Regions from separate parts of the Brevibacillus agri genome, predicted to be linked through region 2. Evidence: riboswitches for the same ligand, from Rfam matches in the RefSeq annotation. Region 2 holds a riboswitch; each other region holds the start of a gene.
What was found. Region 2 has a riboswitch for S-adenosylmethionine ahead of metH (methionine synthase). Riboswitches for the same ligand answer to the same signal wherever they lie in the genome.
Positions count from the first base shown of each region.

Region 1: it holds a riboswitch for S-adenosylmethionine, as region 2 does, so the genes downstream of both, mtnK (S-methyl-5-thioribose kinase) here and metH (methionine synthase) in region 2, are expected to answer to the same signal.
Region 3: it holds a riboswitch for S-adenosylmethionine, as region 2 does, so the genes downstream of both, BA6348_RS26390 (methionine ABC transporter ATP-binding protein) here and metH (methionine synthase) in region 2, are expected to answer to the same signal.
Region 4: it holds a riboswitch for S-adenosylmethionine, as region 2 does, so the genes downstream of both, BA6348_RS00240 (homocysteine synthase) here and metH (methionine synthase) in region 2, are expected to answer to the same signal.

Region 1 is NZ_CP026363.1:1,421,237-1,425,445, forward strand. Features, by position in the region: gene BA6348_RS07080 (sigma-70 family RNA polymerase sigma factor) at 1-211, shown strand, start outside; gene BA6348_RS07085 (anti-sigma factor) at 208-1,401, shown strand; SAM riboswitch class I at 1,494-1,639, shown strand; gene mtnK (S-methyl-5-thioribose kinase) at 1,820-3,049, shown strand; gene mtnA (S-methyl-5-thioribose-1-phosphate isomerase) at 3,046-4,086, shown strand.
Region 2 is NZ_CP026363.1:3,674,114-3,678,322, forward strand. Features, by position in the region: gene metH (methionine synthase) at 1-1,746, opposite strand, end outside; SAM riboswitch class I at 1,863-1,964, opposite strand; gene BA6348_RS18060 (YjcZ family sporulation protein) at 2,175-2,282, shown strand; gene BA6348_RS18065 (hypothetical protein) at 2,279-2,557, opposite strand; gene BA6348_RS18070 (hypothetical protein) at 2,771-3,265, shown strand; T-box leader at 3,309-3,569, shown strand; gene argS (arginine--tRNA ligase) at 3,646-4,209, shown strand, end outside.
Region 3 is NZ_CP026363.1:5,364,858-5,369,066, forward strand. Features, by position in the region: gene BA6348_RS26380 (MetQ/NlpA family ABC transporter substrate-binding protein) at 1-269, opposite strand, end outside; gene BA6348_RS26385 (methionine ABC transporter permease) at 329-994, opposite strand; gene BA6348_RS26390 (methionine ABC transporter ATP-binding protein) at 995-2,008, opposite strand; SAM riboswitch class I at 2,108-2,225, opposite strand; gene BA6348_RS26395 (hypothetical protein) at 2,331-2,594, opposite strand; gene BA6348_RS26975 (hypothetical protein) at 2,740-2,889, opposite strand; partial or broken gene BA6348_RS26400 (LCP family protein) at 2,955-3,960, opposite strand; gene BA6348_RS27590 (hypothetical protein) at 4,150-4,209, shown strand, end outside.
Region 4 is NZ_CP026363.1:42,718-46,926, forward strand. Features, by position in the region: gene BA6348_RS00220 (hypothetical protein) at 1-73, opposite strand, end outside; gene BA6348_RS00225 (YqzG/YhdC family protein) at 184-522, shown strand; gene BA6348_RS00230 (SCO family protein) at 523-1,146, opposite strand; gene BA6348_RS00235 (rhodanese-like domain-containing protein) at 1,272-1,583, opposite strand; SAM riboswitch class I at 2,078-2,186, shown strand; gene BA6348_RS00240 (homocysteine synthase) at 2,276-3,580, shown strand; gene BA6348_RS00245 (ArsR/SmtB family transcription factor) at 3,815-4,209, shown strand, end outside.

The sequences.
Region 1 (4,209 bases), 2.3 Mb from region 2:
CCAGCTCGTGAACCAGGAGTTGTGGGAGGCGGCATCCGCCTGTTTGGAGCGGCTGCCGGAAAAGCAGCGACAGGTGATTTTGCTGTCGGCGATGCAGTTTTCCTACGCGGAAATGGCGGAGGTGCTGGGAATCGAACTGGCGGATGTTAAGCGCTCCCTGTTTCGGGGACGGCAAAAGATGCGGCAACTGTGGAAGGAGGAAGGGCTATGACGAACCAAAACGGGGATGACCGCGAGCAAAAACTGCTTGCTTACCTGAGAGGGGATTTGACGGGCGAGGAAGCGAAACGGCTGGGCGAGGAACTGGCAGACGATGAAGAGTACGGGAAGCGGCTGGAACGGCTATTGCTCGGGGAAGAACAAGGGACAGACGGCAAGCAGGAGGTTGCGCCAGGGCTTTCGGAAGCAAGACAGCGGGCGATCGTCCGCCGGGGAAAGTGGAAAAACAGGCTGACGACCTCCTTCTATGCCTTCGCGATTCCTTGCCTCGCGGGTGTGCTCTTGCTGTTCGTAAACGGCTGGGTGGGAAGGCTGATGCATGACGATTTGTTCCGGGTGGCACGGGACATGGTCAATTTTACCCAGCCTGGCGTGAGCGTGGGCAGCAGCGGCTCGCAGGTGGGGCTGTTGTACGGCAGCATCGACATGGAGCTGCGAGAGCAGGTTGGCAACGAGGCCAAAAGCGCTGGCCGCTTTCGGAGCACGAATGTGCTGTGGAACGTGAGCGCCAGACCGGAGTGGACAGGGGGCGTCCGGGAGCAAAAGCTGTTTTTCCGCTACCCGCTATCGGCCGGAGAACCGGAAGAAGACACGTCCTTTTTGCGCACGCCTGCCTGGACGACGCTGGAAAAGCTGCCGGAAGGAACGGTTTCCCAACTGGCGATCTCGTTTGACAGCTTCCTGACGTATGAGCAGTATGTCGAGCTGGTTTCCCGCCATGTCAGCAGCTACAACCAGGAGACGGTCTGGTTTGCCGTCGACACTGGCGTGGAGGTGAAACAAGTTGACGGGGAAGCCGGCAATCTGCTACTCGGCCCGGGGGAGGTCTGGGGCTTTGCCGAGCGGGAGCTGGATTACGGAACCGCGCCGATTCAGGTGAACGGAGAAGGCGAGCGGCGAATGGCCGCCTTCATGGGCGAGATGAAGTATTTGACCGAGCAAAAAAGCTTGGCGCGCGATATGGGCTACGCGCTGCTTTCGGGCGGCAATCCGCAACTCGAGGAGCGCTATCGCTATTTGCAGGAAAAAGGCGTGCGCATCTACGGCGCCGTCCTGACCGGGCCGACGAAGGAGCTGCTCAGGCTCAAGGAGGAAAAGTCGATTACCGCCGCGTTTGTCGGCAAAATCGACTGGTGGAACTGGGAGCGCCCCGCCGCCTCGGGGACGCAGAATAGCTGGTAGAAGGCGAGCCGTTTTTGCAAAAAAAGAGTGTTGACATCGTGGAACCGCAGGTTGTATGATTCAAACTAAATCAAAACCGCATACGTTTGGATACCTTATCCAGAGAAGGTGGAGGGACTGGCCCGATGATACCCGGCAACCGACACGACGCGATTTCAACGCGAGCAGCGATTGAAGCAAAAAGCGACGTGCACGGTGCTAATTCCTGCAGAAACAAAAGTGGTCTGGAAGATAAGGGGGACATGACACGTTATTTGTACGTGACGACAGCGACCTCTTTTCTTCGGAAAAGAGGTCTTTTTGTATGTCACAGCACGAACGCCGATGGCCGCATGACACCGTTTGACCGCAAGGCTGGGGGATATGACCAGTCCGCTACAGATAGAGAGAAACTACTTAACGAGGGGAGTAATCAATCATGGCATACCGCGCATTGACTGAACAGGAAGCAGTAGAGTACGTAAAAGGCTTGCCGGGTCTGTTTACAGAGGGGGCCGAGCTGACCAGCCGCGAAATCGGGGACGGGAACCTGAATCTGGTGTTCGATATTCAGGAGTCGGCTACCGGAAAAAAAGTGATCGTGAAGCAGGCGCTGCCGTTTGCGAGAGTCGTGGGCGAGTCGTGGCCGCTGACCATCGACCGCGCCCGGATCGAGAGCGAAGCGCTTCGCATCCAGCACAAATACGTACCGGACCTGGTGCCGGAAGTGTACCACTTCGATCAGGAGCTGGCCCTGACGGTGATGGAAAACGTAGGCGACCACATCATCATGCGCAAAGGCTTGATTGAGGGCAAGCGCTATCCGCTTTTTCCGAAGCAGATCGGCCGTTTTCTCGCGCACACCTTGTTCTACACATCGGATTTGGGCGCGCATCCGTACGACAAAAAAGCGCTCGTCGGAACATTCATAAATCCGGAATTGTGCAAAATCACAGAAGATCTCGTCTTTACCGATCCGTACGAAAATGCGCCGACCAACGACTTCAACCCGCTGATTCGCCGGGAAGTGGAAGCGATCTGGAACAACAAGCCGCTCAAGCTGGAGATCGCCAAGCTGAAATACGACTTCCTCACGCGCGCAGAAGCGCTGCTGCACGGCGACTTGCACACGGGCAGCATTTTCATCACCGAGACGAGCCTGAAAGCGATCGACCCGGAATTTGCCTACTACGGGCCAATCGGCTTTGACATCGGCGCGGTCATCGCCAACCTGCTGCTCAACTACGCAGGTCAACACGGATTGCAAGAAGACCCAGGAGAACGCGACTCGTACCGCGAATACTTACTGGAAACGGTGGAAGATGTCTGGAACGAATTCGTTTCCCAGTTCGTTCAGCTCTGGCACAAACAGGCAAAAGAGCGCAGCGCTCACGTCGAAGGCTTGTGGCAAAGCTACGTGAAGCGACTGATTCAGGACACGGCGGGCTATGCCGGCTGCAAAATTTTGCGCCGCGTGATCGGGCTTGCGGGAGTGGCTGATCTGAACACCATCGCAGACGATGAAAAACGGGCAGAAGCCGAGCGACTGGCGCTGGCGATCGGAGAAGCGCTGATTCTCGGCCGCAGCAACGTCGACGAATCGACAGACATCACGGACATCGTCCGCCAGGTAACCGCACGCTACTATCAGGAGGCAACGACAGTATGACAACCAGTACACAAACAACGCCAGTCAAGTGGGAAGACGACGCGCTCGTCTTGCTTGACCAGACGCGTTTGCCAGTAGAGACGATTTACTTGCGGCTGACGACCGCAGAAGAAGTATGGGGCTCCATTCGCCGCCTGGAAGTGCGCGGCGCGCCGGCAATCGGCATGGCCGCAGCATATGGACTGTACCTGGGGATTCGCGGCAGCGAGGCACAGACGTACGAAGCGTTTTGGCAGGAGTTGAACCGCCAGGCAGACTACCTGGGCACATCCCGCCCTACCGCTGTCAACCTGTTCTGGGCGCTCGACCGGATCAAGGCGCGCGTGAAAAAAGACGCTGCCCTGCCAATCGCAGAGCTGAAAGCCGCTGTGCTTGACGAAGCGCTGGCGATTCAAAAGGAAGACGCCGAGGTGTGCCGGACGATCGGAGAGCATCTGCTCACGCTGCTGCAAGACGGCATGGGCGTTCTCACGCACTGTAATCCGGGGGCGCTGGCGACGGCAGCGTACGGAACGGCTACGGCTCCCTTTTATTTGGCCAAGGAACGCGGCTGGAATCTGAAAGTATATGCAGACGAGACGCGTCCCGTCTTGCAAGGCGCTCGCCTGACCGCGTATGAATTGCAGCAGGCGGGCATCGACGTCACGCTGATCTGCGACAACATGGCGGCGATGGTGATGTCGCAGGGCAAAGTGCAGGCGGTCGTCGTCGGAACGGACCGCGTGGCGGCCAACGGCGATGTCGCCAACAAGATCGGCACCTACGGGGTAGCGGTTTTGGCAAAGGCGCACGGCATTCCTTTTTACGTGGCAGCTCCCCTGTCCTCAGTCGACCTGGCAACACCGACAGGCGCGGACATTCCGATTGAGGAGCGTCCGGCCGAGGAGATCACGCACGGCCTGGGCAAACAGGTAGCACCTGACGACATCAAAGTGTACAATCCGGCGTTCGATGTGACGCCTGCCCAATACATTACGGCGATTGTCACCGAGACGGGCATTTTCAAACCGGAAGAGATTGCGAAAAGCAAACAATAATCACGCTCATGAGCGTCTGCCAGTTCGCTGGCGGGCGCTTTTTGCGCAAGAAGCGTCCCTGCCGCTTGCCAAACAATGGCTCCGGTCGCATAATCGAGCGTAAGCAGTCGTTTGCCAGTCTTT
Region 2 (4,209 bases):
CGGGATCGAAGCGTAGCGCTCCAGCTTCTCCGTATTGACGATGGCAAAATCAAGTCCGGCGAGCGTCGTATGGTACAAAAACACCGCGTTGAGCACTTCGCGTCCCGCTGGCGGCAAACCGAAGGAAACGTTGCTGACGCCAAGAATCGTCTTGCACTGTGGCATCGCTTCTTTAATGAGGCGAATCCCCTCCACCGTCTCCCGCGCGGAGCCGATGTACTGTTCATCTCCCGTCCCTACCGGAAAGACGAGCGGGTCAAAAATGATATCCTGCGGCGGGATGCCGTACTGGTTGACCAATATGTCATAGGAGCGCTTCGCGACCTCAAGCTTTTTCTCGCGGGTGATCGCCATTCCGGCTTCCTCGATCGTCCCGACGACGACGGCCGCCCCGAACTTGCGGATTAGCGGAGCCACTTCTTCAAAGCGCTCCAGTCCGTCCTCCAGGTTGATCGAGTTGAGAATCGCTTTTCCCTGGGAATAACGCAAGCCCAGCTCCATCACTTTCGCGTCTGTCGAGTCGATCATGAGCGGAGCCTTGACCTTTTTCACGACGAACTGCAAAAACTTTTCCATGTCCGCATACTCGTCGCGATCCGGGTCAGCCAGGCAAATGTCGATGACGTGCGCCCCGCGCTTCACCTGGGCGCGGGCGATGTCGGACGCTTCCTCGTACTGCCCTGCTGCGATCAGATCGCGGAATTTTTTCGAGCCGATGACGTTCGTGCGCTCCCCGACCAGAAGCGGGCGATTGTCGTCCTCGACGTAGACGACCTCGATGCCGGATACGGCACTGACCGCCTGCTCTGTTGCCTGGCGCGGCTTGCAGTCTTTGAGCGCCTCCGCCATTGCCCGGATGTGGTCAGGCGTCGTTCCGCAGCAGCCGCCTGCCACGTTCAGCCAGCCTTGCTCGGCAAAAGCGCGCATTTTCGCAGCAAGTCCTTGCGGCGTCTCGTGGTAGTGCCCGTTTTCGTCCGGCAGCCCGGCGTTTGGATAGCAGCTTACCCCACATTGGGCCAAGCCGGACAACGTGCGCAGATGGTCGCGCATAAATTCCGGCCCTGTCGCACAGTTCAGGCCGATCGTCACGGGCTTCAGGTGCTCAAGCGAGATGTAGAACGCTTCAATGTTTTGCCCCGCCAAAGTCGTACCCATCGGCTCGATCGTTCCGGACAGCATCACCGGCAGTTCTACGTTCAGTTCTTCAAACGCCTGGCGAATGCCGATCCCGCCTGCCTTGACGTTCAGCGTATCCTGCGACGTCTCCAGCAACAGGACGTCCACCCCGCCGATAATCAACCCTTTTGCCTGGCGGTAGTACGACTCCACCAGTTCCTCGAAAGTGACGCCGCCTGTCAGTGCCAGCGTTTTCGTCGTCGGCCCCATCGCCCCCGCCACGTAGCGCGGCCATTCGGCTGTGGAGTAGGCATCGACTGCTTCCTTCGCCAGACGGGCAGCGGCGATATTGATTTCCAGGTCCTTGTCCGCGACATCGTATTCGGCCAACACGACCGAAGTCGCCCCGAATGTATTGGTCTCCACGATGTCCGCTCCCGCTTCCAAATATTTTTCATGGATGGAGCGAATCACATCGGGCCTGGTCAAATTCAGCAGCTCGTTGCAGCCGTCGTACGCTTCGCCGCCAAAATCATCGGCGGTCAGGTTCGCCTGCTGCAGCATGGTGCCCATCGCACCGTCCAGAATCAGAATTTTCCGGGAAAGCTGTTCGCGAAAAGTGGGTTTCATTGACGTGCTCCTTTTCTCCCTTGCGTCGGTTTATTCTCAGCCGTTTTTTGCATCAAAAAATCCTCTTCTTTGAAAGAAGAGGATTTGTCCGCGGATACACTTGCGCCTGAACCATCCTCTCATCTTTCAAAGCACGTAGCTTTGCTGGAATTGGCACCGGATTTTAACCGGTTGCCGAGGCTTCATCAGGCCAGTCCCTCTGCCTCTCTTGATAAGAGTTGTTACTATGCTATTCATTTTTTGCTTTCAGGTTTGATGTTTGAAAGTATCTTAACACCGCGAAAAGTCTTCGTCAATTGAGAATTTGTCTATTCTTTACACTCTTCCCGCTCTTCTGCGCCCATTTTTGCGCATACCGGGCATTCGCCCACGCCAATCTGTGCGTTCGTGTATAGACTGTAGCATAACGGAAAGGAGGGGGAACAAACGTGAGTACATCTTACTGCGGACACGGCATCTTTGGAGACAGCTTCGCATTGGTGCTCGTACTGTTTATCCTGCTGGTCATTGTCGGGTGTTCGAACGACGACTGCTAAGTAAATGACAGGAAGAGGCTATCCCCCTTGCCTTGGCTTGAAGGGATAGCCTCTTTTTTCATGTCATGGACAGTGCGATCGCAGCCAGACCGCCTGCCGTAAAAGGCGACGCGCTCACGCTTGTCCACCTGGACGGTCAGGACGTCATACGGGACAGGCTTGCCGTTTTCCATCCGCTGGTCGCTGACGTTCATCCACGTTCTGTTGCGCCAATGCTCATCCGCATAAACCTCTGTCGCCTGGCGCTCGTAAACGTCGGCTTCTTCCCCCACCATCGTTTTCCAAAAGGCTTGCGCGACTTTTTCTGCTGCCGCAGGCGCGACCGTTGCCTTCTCGCCGCCATTGATCCAGCTACGGGCTTTTTGTGAGAAGCATCGTTAGTTAACTTTTTTCAACAGGATGGCACTTGACCGCTCTGCCTTCATTGTCAGAGCGAAACGCTTTTGCTATCATGAGGCTACCCAAACCGATGAAAGGAACGATCGACAATGGACGCTCTGCTCGCGCGTGAAAAGGACGAATTTCTGTCCTGTATAGAAACGATAAAAGAACTGGAAAGCTCCGAATTTGAAAGCTACTCCATCGTAAAGCATACCGAAACAGGAGAACATTATTTGCGCTACTTTTTGTCCCATATCAACCTGTCGGAAGGGGGCCGCAGGGACAACTACGATCACTTCCTGCCGATTGACTCCGATGACGTCCTGGGACTGATGTTCGGCGAGCAGCCGTACCGCTTCCCGGAAAACTGGCGCTCCCCCTACCTGCGCAGCGGCAACGACAATCGGCTCATTCCGTTTGATCCATCCGAGAACTACGATCTGGACGAGGAGGCGGCGGCCGAGCTGGCGATGGTGGAGCAACTGGAGCTTTACAAGCAGCAGTGGATGAACGCGGAAACTATGAGCGCGGAAGAAAAAGAAAAGCTGACGAAGCAATATTTCGCCGAGCTCGACAAGATTTTGAAAAAAGCCGAAGAGTAAGTTGCATCCTGGCACCAAAAACGGCTATAATGCTAGAGAAACAAGCGAATCGTTGATGAGGAAAGTACTCCTGGAATGAGGCTGTAGCGAGTCGGGGATGGTGGAAGCCCGATGCCGAACCACGCGAGGAAGCGCCCCTCGGAGATGCGGCCTGAACATCCGGCGAAGCAAATCGCGCCCGGATCGCGTAGGGTTTTGCCGGGCCTGCCCGTTACAGCAGCACAAAGCGGTTTTTGCCTGATGCACGCATGCAGGCGAAAACAACAAGAGTGGCACCGCGGGAGCACAACCTCTCGTCTCTTTTATCCAGGAGACGCGGAGGTTTTTTTGTTTTCTTTTGCGTCCCTTAAGCTTTTTCCCATTTTGAAAGGAGAATCACAATGAGCTACAAGCACCAAGTCGCGGAAAAAATCGCCGCTGCCCTCACCTCTCTCGGTGTGGACACCTTCCCAACAGAAACAGTTTACGGCATGCTGGAAACGCCGCCAAACCCTGCGATGGGAGATATCGCCTTCCCTTGCTTCCAGCTCGCAAAAGCGCTCCGCAAAGCGCCACCGATGATCGCCACAGAGCTTGCCGAAAAAATCGAAGGAGCGCCACTGCGCTCTGCCCAAGCAGTCGGCCCTTACGTCAACCTGTTTCTCGATCAGGAAAATGTGGCGGCGCAAGTGATCGGAACGATCCTTGAGCAAGGCAGCGCCTACGGCAGCAGCCAGGTAGGCCAGGGCCGCAAAGTGCCAATCGACCTGTCCTCGCCGAACATCGCCAAGCCGTTTTCCATGGGCCATCTGCGCTCTACCGTGATCGGAAACGCGATTGCGAACATCATGGAAAAACGCGGTTACCAGCCTGTGCGCATCAACCATTTGGGCGACTGGGGCACGCAGTTCGGCAAACTGATCGTCGCCTACCGTCTGTGGGGAGACGAGGAAAAAGTAAAAGCC
Region 3 (4,209 bases), 1.7 Mb from region 2:
TGTTTTTCGTTGAGCTGTACGTTTGGTTGTACGTAGTCGGTGAACTCTTGTACTTCCAGGTTTACGCCTTGTTCTTTCAGTTTTGGTGCGATGTGCTTCAGGATTGCTGCGTGTGGAACCGGAGAAGCGCCTACTTTCAATGTCACTTCTTGTTGTCCGCCTTGTGCGCCGCCTTCGGCTGGAGCTGGAGCAGTCTCCGTTTTGCCTCCGCACGCTGCCAAAGAAAATGCCAATACGGTAGAAAGTACAGATACGACTAGCTTTTTCATAAATGATTTCCCCCTACTTTTTTTGATCTTTGTACTTGCAAACTTCTATGGGAAAGACCTTACTTGCGGCTGAAACGCAATACCAGGCGATCACCCAGCGACTGTAAGATCTGCACCAACACGAGCAAAATGACGACAGTGACAATCATGACATCGGTCTGGAAGCGCTGATAACCGTAACGGATAGCCAAGTCGCCCAGACCGCCGCCGCCGATTACCCCGGACATGGCCGTGTAGGACACGAGCGCAACGGTCGTAATCGTAATTCCGGCCACCAGTCCCGGACGAGACTCTGGCAGCAGGACGTTCCAGATGATTTGCCAATTGGACGCCCCCATCGACTGGGCGGCCTCAATGACTCCGCGATCTACCTCGCGCAGAGAGGTTTCCACCAGCCGCGCAAAAAACGGGGCGGCCCCGATCACGAGCGGCGGAATCGCTCCGAGTACGCCGAGCGAAGTGCCGACGATCAGTTTCGTGACCGGAATCAGCAAGATCATCAGAATGATGAACGGCACGGAACGCAATACGTTGACGATGAATGAAGCAACCGAGTAAAACGCCTTGTTTTGCAGCAACTGTCCACGTGAAGTAAGGAATAAAATGATTCCCAGCGGCAAGCCGATCAGGATCGTAAACAACGTGGAGAAACCCAGCATCGTCAGTGTGTCTAGTGTACCCTCAGCGATCTCCGACCAATCCACATTTTCCATTGTCCAGTCCATCTATATCACCTCTACTTCCAAACCACGCTGACGCAACGTCTCGATGGTTTTTTCGTTTTGACGGACATCGCCTTCCAGTTCGACGACCAGTTGGCCGTACGGCGTATCCTTCATGCGGGAAATCGTTCCCTGCAAAATGCTGAATACTGTGCCTGTCTCCTGCATCGTCTGGAACAAAATCGGCTGGTACGTCTTTTCTCCCAGGAAGGTGACGCGCGCAATCGTGCGGTTCCCCGCTGCTTTTTCGTGCGCGACAGCTTCGCGCAGCTCGGTGGAATCTGCCACCTGCTCGACAAATTCCTGCGTAGTCGGATGCTGCGGCTTGAGAAACACGTCCAGCACCTCGCCCGACTCGACGATTTTTCCGCCGTCGATCACGCCTACGCGGTCGCAAATGGAGCGGATGACGTGCATCTCGTGCGTAATCAGCACGATGGTCAATCCCAGCTTGCGGTTGATGTCCAAAAGCAGCGCCAAAATCGAGTTGGTCGTCTGCGGATCGAGCGCCGAGGTCGCTTCGTCACACAGCAGCACTTTCGGATCGTTTGCCAGCGCCCGCGCGATGCCGACGCGCTGCTTCTGGCCGCCGGACAACTGGGACGGGTATTTGTCCCGGTGCGCTTCCAGCCCTACCAGCTTGAGCAGATCGTCCACTTTTTTCTGAATCTCCGCCTTCGGACGCTTGGCCAGCTTGAGCGGAAACGCGACATTTTCCCCGACGGTGGACGAGGACAGCAGGTTGAAGTGCTGGAAAATCATCCCGATCTCGCGGCGCTTTTCCTGCAGCTTGACATCGTCGAGCTTGGTCAGGTCGACCCCATCGACGATGACTTGTCCCGACGTAGGGCGCTCCAGCAGGTTGATGCAGCGGATCAAGGTACTTTTCCCCGCCCCGGAATGGCCGATAATCCCGTAAATTTCCCCTTTATCTATAGAAAGATCAATCCCGAGCAACGCCGGAATCGTCTTGCCCTGCACTTGATAGCTTTTATGCAAATTTTTCAATTGAATCAACGCATCCACCTCCCAGCAAAATCCTTGTGAAAAACGTAAAAACCCCTTTTTCATAAACGAAAAAGGGGCTGCAACGCATGTATACGTTCGCATCCACCCTTCTCATCTATCAAGATCCAACCAATCTTGTAGGAATTGGCACCGCGACGTCCATTTCAAAAAATGAACCGGTTGCCGGGCTTCATCGGGCCTGTCCCTCCGCCTCTCTTGATAAGAAAGATTTCCACGTATATTATGTTCGTTTTTCATATTTTCATGATACAAACCGGATTATATCCTTTTTGAAAATATCCCGTCAATAGCAATCACAGGAAAAACTTTTTTAATCCATTACTCCGTTGCGAATGATGGTGGCATTGACGTGAAAATGAAACGTCGCTTTCTCAAGGATTCTCGCCTTCAAGCGTATGCGAATATCGAACACCGGCGGCGATACTTGCTCCAGCTTGATTCGGGCGTTGCTGGAAATCGTGTCAAAAGCAAGGTGCACCATATCCTTGGGATTGCCGCGGTTCTTGTCGGTCTTCCCGAAAATTTGCGCCGGGACGGACGTGTCGTAGCTGCCAATCCGGAATTTCCCGTGCACGAGCTTGATGAGAAACGCTTCCTTGGGCGATAGCCTTCGAGCAGGCGCTGAATCGCCTCCTGGGTGTGATAGACCCGATTGCTCCCGGCTCCCCCGAGCTGCCGCTCCACTTCCCCTATGCTTGCCTCAGCCAGACAAATTTCTCTCAGCTTCGGGATGAGCTCGCTGTAAACGACTTGGCATCCGCCATGCTGGTCAAAAAATACAGCCGCATGCGGCCGTCCGGCTCGTCGATATGTTCCGTTCGCAAGTCCCCTGTATGGGAAAACCATTTACGCGCAATCTCCTGGTCCATTCCCCTCACCCCCATACATAGCAAATCATGGTTAGTCTGCCCGAAAACACAAAAAAACAGCACGCTCAATTTGGCGTGCTGTTTTCGTTGCTATCGGTCGTGCTATTCGTTTGCGAAACCGCTTCTTCTGCTGGCGGTTCCAGCTTTCCTTGATAAAAGACTGGATCTGGTCGACATCCGGAATGAGCACCGCGCCTGCCCGATGGGATTCGCGGAACATCCCCATTGGCGGCAATTGGTAGTTGCCTGGCTCCGCGGTGTTTAATTTCAGCCCAAGCGCAGACAGCCTCAGCATATCCATGGAACTGATATTCGTCTGGATATACGGCGTCACTTCTTTCAGGATGGACGGCAATTGAATCAAGGTCGTGCCGCTCTTCATCTGGCTCACCACAGCCGTCAGCAGCTTGCGCTGACGCTCTGTGCGCGTGTAGTCCGATGTGGCGTCATGGCGAAAACGAACGTATTGCAGAGCCTTGTTGCCATCCAGTTGCTGCAGTCCCTTTTTCAAATTGATGTCGTAGATGCCTTTATCGGTCGGGTCGTGATAGTACATATTTTTTTCCACATCAATCTCGACACCACCGACAGAGTCAATCAAAGCCTTGAAGCCTTCAAAGTCGGTGATGACGTAGCGGTCCACCGGAAGCCCTGTAAACTGGCTGACGGTCTTCATCGCCAGTTCCGGTCCGCCCTCCACGATCGCCGAGTTGATGCGCGAGCTGCCGTTCCCCGGAATGTCTACGTACGTGTCGCGCAAAATGGAAAATACGTCGTAGCGCTTGGAGGCCGGGTCGATACTGACGAGCATCATCGAGTCCGAACGGGGAGTCCGTTATTTTTCATTCCCCTGCGGTCCACACCCATCAACAGGATGTTCACCCGCTCTTCGCCATCCCATTCCGGAATCTCCGCCGCTTTCGTCGCGGCACCGCCATCCGGCGGGGCTGGCCGAATGACATTCGGCTCTTGAATATTGTGAGCAAACTGATAAAAAGAGTATCCGTAATAACCTGCTGTCGCGGCAATCGCGACAAACATCAGGAGCAACACCCGTTTCCACATTCGCATAAAGAACTACTCCACCTTTTATTCTCTGTATCACATGAACTCATCTCACCACTTGTTTAGTATACTCGAATCTATAGGATGTGGAGCAGCCTTTATTTGGGTGCTTTTCACTTTTTATATTTTTATGTTTGCAATGTTTAAAATATTCGTTATACTACAAGCAACACAATCCCAAAGGGGTGACCGGCCGTGATTTCTCCCACTTCCTTTTTGCAGCGGTATCCGCGAGAAGCCCTGTTCTTCCTGGTT
Region 4 (4,209 bases), 1.7 Mb from region 2:
TCCGGCGAGAGCGCAGCGCAAAAATCGCCAGGATGAGCGGAACACCAAATAAGGGAATGAGCAAGTAGTACATGAAATCCCCCGCTTTCCAAATTGTAAATATTTTCTACGAATGACATGAAAAAAAGGCTTCAAAATAGAGGGCAAGCTTGTTTTCCAATACAAAAAAGGGGGTCTTACGCCATGCAAGCCTCTGTATCCGTTCGCCTCGCGCGAAGCGTCCTGACCGCCATCGCAGCAAGCCTGCTGTTATTCTTCTTCCAGTATGCCCCTGCCTGCGCCCAGCCGCCATATGCCAAATGGGGCAGATTGGCGATGCAGGAGACGATGAAAAAATATCCGCATGCCCAGATCGTCGACTACCTGCACGTCGGGCGCACAGCAAAAACGCCCACCACGTCAGAGGAGACGTTCAAACTCTTGCTCCAGGAGGGCAATCGCAGGTGGGCGTTACTCGTGCATATTGAATTTGAAAATCAAACCGAGCATGTCGTGCAGATCACGTACGAGGAATCAGCCTGATTAGTCCGCAAGCTGCTCCATTTCCTTCAGCATCTGCTCCATGTCCATGTCGGCTGCCATGCCGTAGGCGCGGCGCATGTTTCCATCGCCATCGACGAGGAACATGCGGGCGGTATGGGCAAAGGAACCGTCAGGCTGCTTCAATACGGCAATCCCGAAATCCTTCGTCACCTTTTCCACCGCCTGGGCATCGCCGCGCAAAAACTTCCAGCCGCTCTGATCCGCCTTGAACTTCGCCGCGTACTGCTGCAACACTTCTGGCGTGTCGAAATCCGGGTCAAAGGTGATGGAAATGAACTCGACCTTGTCGCCGAACAGCTTTTTCTCCTTGAGCTGCTCTTGCAGCTTGGACATGTTGTACGTCGTCGCCGGGCAAATGTCAGGGCAGTTGGTGAACATGAACTCGACCAGCCGCACCTTGCCTTTGCCTTCCGAAAACGTAAACGAAGTGCCGTCACTGTTGTCCAACGTAAAATCGGCAATCGGCTTCATCACGGGAATCGGCTCTTTTGCCATGTATTTGTAGCCCAACACGCCTACAATCGCGAGGATAATCACGCCTGCGAGCACCGTAAACCAATGGCGCTGCAACGCGGATCCTTGTTGCTGTGCTCCCTCACTCACGATTTTCTTCCTCCCCTGCTTCTCTCATGCGTCCGCCGCTATACCGCGTAAAAGCGCATGTTTCTTTTTGTGTGGAAAACGTCTCGGCGTTGCCAGTGCGGTCGTGACCGTATGGACCGTACGGCTTACACTTCCTTCTCGCCAGGCCAAGCCAGCATGCCGCCGACCATATTGGCAGCGTCAAAGCCAAGCTCACACAAATATTCGGTCGCTCTGTGGCTGCGCGCACCGCTGCGGCACACCATGACGACCGGGATCTCCTTGTCCAGCTCGTCGATGCGATGCGGCAAAAAGCCGAGCGGAATCAGCTTGGCTTCTTTGATATGGCCTTCGTTCCACTCCTCCACCTCACGCACGTCAATCACCTGAAGCTTTTCGTTGGCCGCGAGCTTTTCCAGCAGCTCCTGCGGGGTAATTTCCTTCACGCCATGGCTCATCGCGTATGTTCCTCCTATATGTACAATCGTTTGGTCGTTTTCTGCCACTCCCATCATATCATAGGGCCATGCCATTTTCTAACGACGCGGGCGGCGAAAGCGCGGAGATATAGGGACAAATTTGTGACAGTGTGAGGGTGGGTTTGTTTTTGGACAGGGAGATGGTTGGTCGGTACAGGCGGGTGACACATTTACAAAAATAACCATTCTATATATGAAGACTACTATACAAAACAGCATTCTCTTTTTGGTTTGGAAAAAGGCGGGTGCAAGAAACGCAGAGCACCCTTGGAGTGCGGGGCATCAGCCTGCAAACCACGTCAACAAGGCGTATCACACAGGTACTTTGGACGTCATGGGAAACAGCATGAACGGGTGAGCATGAACAAATCTCTCAACGCCTCAATCCCACCAAATCCAACCTGATAACTCATTATTGATTATTGACAGCGAAGTGTGGTTTTTCATACAATTATGACAACAACTGAAGCAACAGTTCATCAAGAGCGGTGGAGGGACAGGCCCTGTGAAACCCGGCAACCAGCAAGCGTGCCTTGCGCGGTGCTAATTCCTGCAGAATCCATAGATTCTGAGAGATGAGTGCACACCCGTGTATAGCCGGAGCCTTCTTCTCCTCAGAGGAATGCTCCGTTTTTTTATCCCTAATCCCCATATATAAAGGAGAGATAAGCATGTCTGACCAGCAACAATGGAAACCGGAAACCCTCGCTGTACATGGTGGACAAGAAGTAGATCCCGTAACAGGCTCGCGCGCCGTTCCGATCTATCAGACGACTTCCTACGTCTTCCGCGACACGGAGCACGCCGCCAACCTGTTTGGCTTAAAAGAGTTCGGCAACATTTACACCCGCATCATGAATCCGACCCAGGACGCCTTTGAAAAGCGCGTGGCACTCCTGGAAGGCGGCGTCGGTGCTCTGGCAACTTCCTCTGGTCAGGCAGCGATCACCTTTTCCATTTTGAACATCGCCCAAGCCGGGGATGAAATTGTCGCATCCAGCAGCTTGTACGGCGGTACGTACAACCTTTTTGCGCACACTTTGCCGCGTCTTGGCATCAAGGTTCACTTTGTCGATCAGTCCAATCCGGAAAACTTCCGGGCGTTCATCAATGAGAAAACAAAGGCGCTCTTTTGCGAGACGATCGGCAACCCTCGCATTGACGTGGCGGACTTGCAGGCAATCGCTGACATCGCGCACGAAAACGGCGTGCCGCTGATCGTGGACAACACGTTCGCTTCGCCGATCCTGTGCCGTCCATTCGAGCATGGCGCAGACATCGTCGTCCACTCCACGACCAAGTTCATCGGCGGGCACGGCACAGCGATCGGCGGCATCATCGTCGATTCCGGCAAGTTCGACTGGAACAACGGCAAATTCCCGGGCCTGACGACACCAGACCCGAGCTACCACGGCGTCGTCTATACGGAAGCAGTCGGACTGCTCGCCTACATCATCAAGGCGCGCGTCCAACTGCAGCGCGACATCGGCGCAGCCGTGGCCCCGATCAACTCCTTCCTGTTCCTGCAAGGTCTGGAGACGCTGCACCTGCGCATGGAACGCCACAGCCAGAACGCCCTGGCCGTAGCCCAATTCCTCGCCGCGCATCCAGCGGTCGAGTGGGTCAGCTACCCTGGCCTGGAAGGTGACGCCAACTACGCGCTGGCACAAAAATATTTGCCAAAAGGCGCTGGCGCCATCCTCACCTTTGGCATTCGCGGCGGCGTGAAGGCAGGCAAAACACTGATTGAATCCGTGAAGCTGTTCTCGCACCTGGCCAACGTGGGCGATTCCAAGTCGCTCGTCATCCATCCGGCCAGCACGACGCACCAGCAGATGAATGAGGAAGAACAGGCGGCTGCCGGGGTCACGCCAGGGCTGATCCGACTGTCGGTGGGCACAGAGGCGATCGACGACATCATCGGCGATCTGGAGCAGGCATTGCAACGCGCCGTTCAACCTTCTACTGTCAACTAAGTTTGCTTTTGTCTCGTAAAAAGTGGCACGCAACTCTCGCGGGAGAGGCGTGCCGCTTTTCTTTTTTCGGGTGCTGTCTTCTGCTTGCTGCTTTCAGGCGCTCGCCCCTCTTCCTGCCACACTCAACGATTCTGGTTCGAAATCCATCTAACCAGTCATACGAAAAATATTGAATTTACAATTCAAAACATTTAGAATGAGACGTACTACAAATACTGGAAGGATGATCCCCTCTTGAAAGTATGGAACATCGGGAGCGAACGCACGACCTACGAGGTGCAATTCGCCTTTTCGCCGCTTTTTGAAGCAGCGCTGGGCATCGCCGTTGCCACTTACGAGCAGATTCATCACACGCTGGAGCAGCCGCCCGCCCACTGGCGCGAGCTAATCGAGGCGCTGCCTCCTGCTGTCCAGCGCGAGGTCGCTTACGCCAAGGCGCACAACACATGGAAGACGCTTTTGCATCTGCTTCACCAGTACCGCCAGCAGCCTTTTGCCGAGCTGAAGTCGTTTCTTGGCTACGTCAGGCAGTTGCCAGAGGAAGAGCTGCGCTACCAGGCACTGCCTTTTTTGGGCGAAGCGCAGCAAGCTTCCCGGCGAAAAGCCGCGCAAGGAAGCAGCGCCGATCG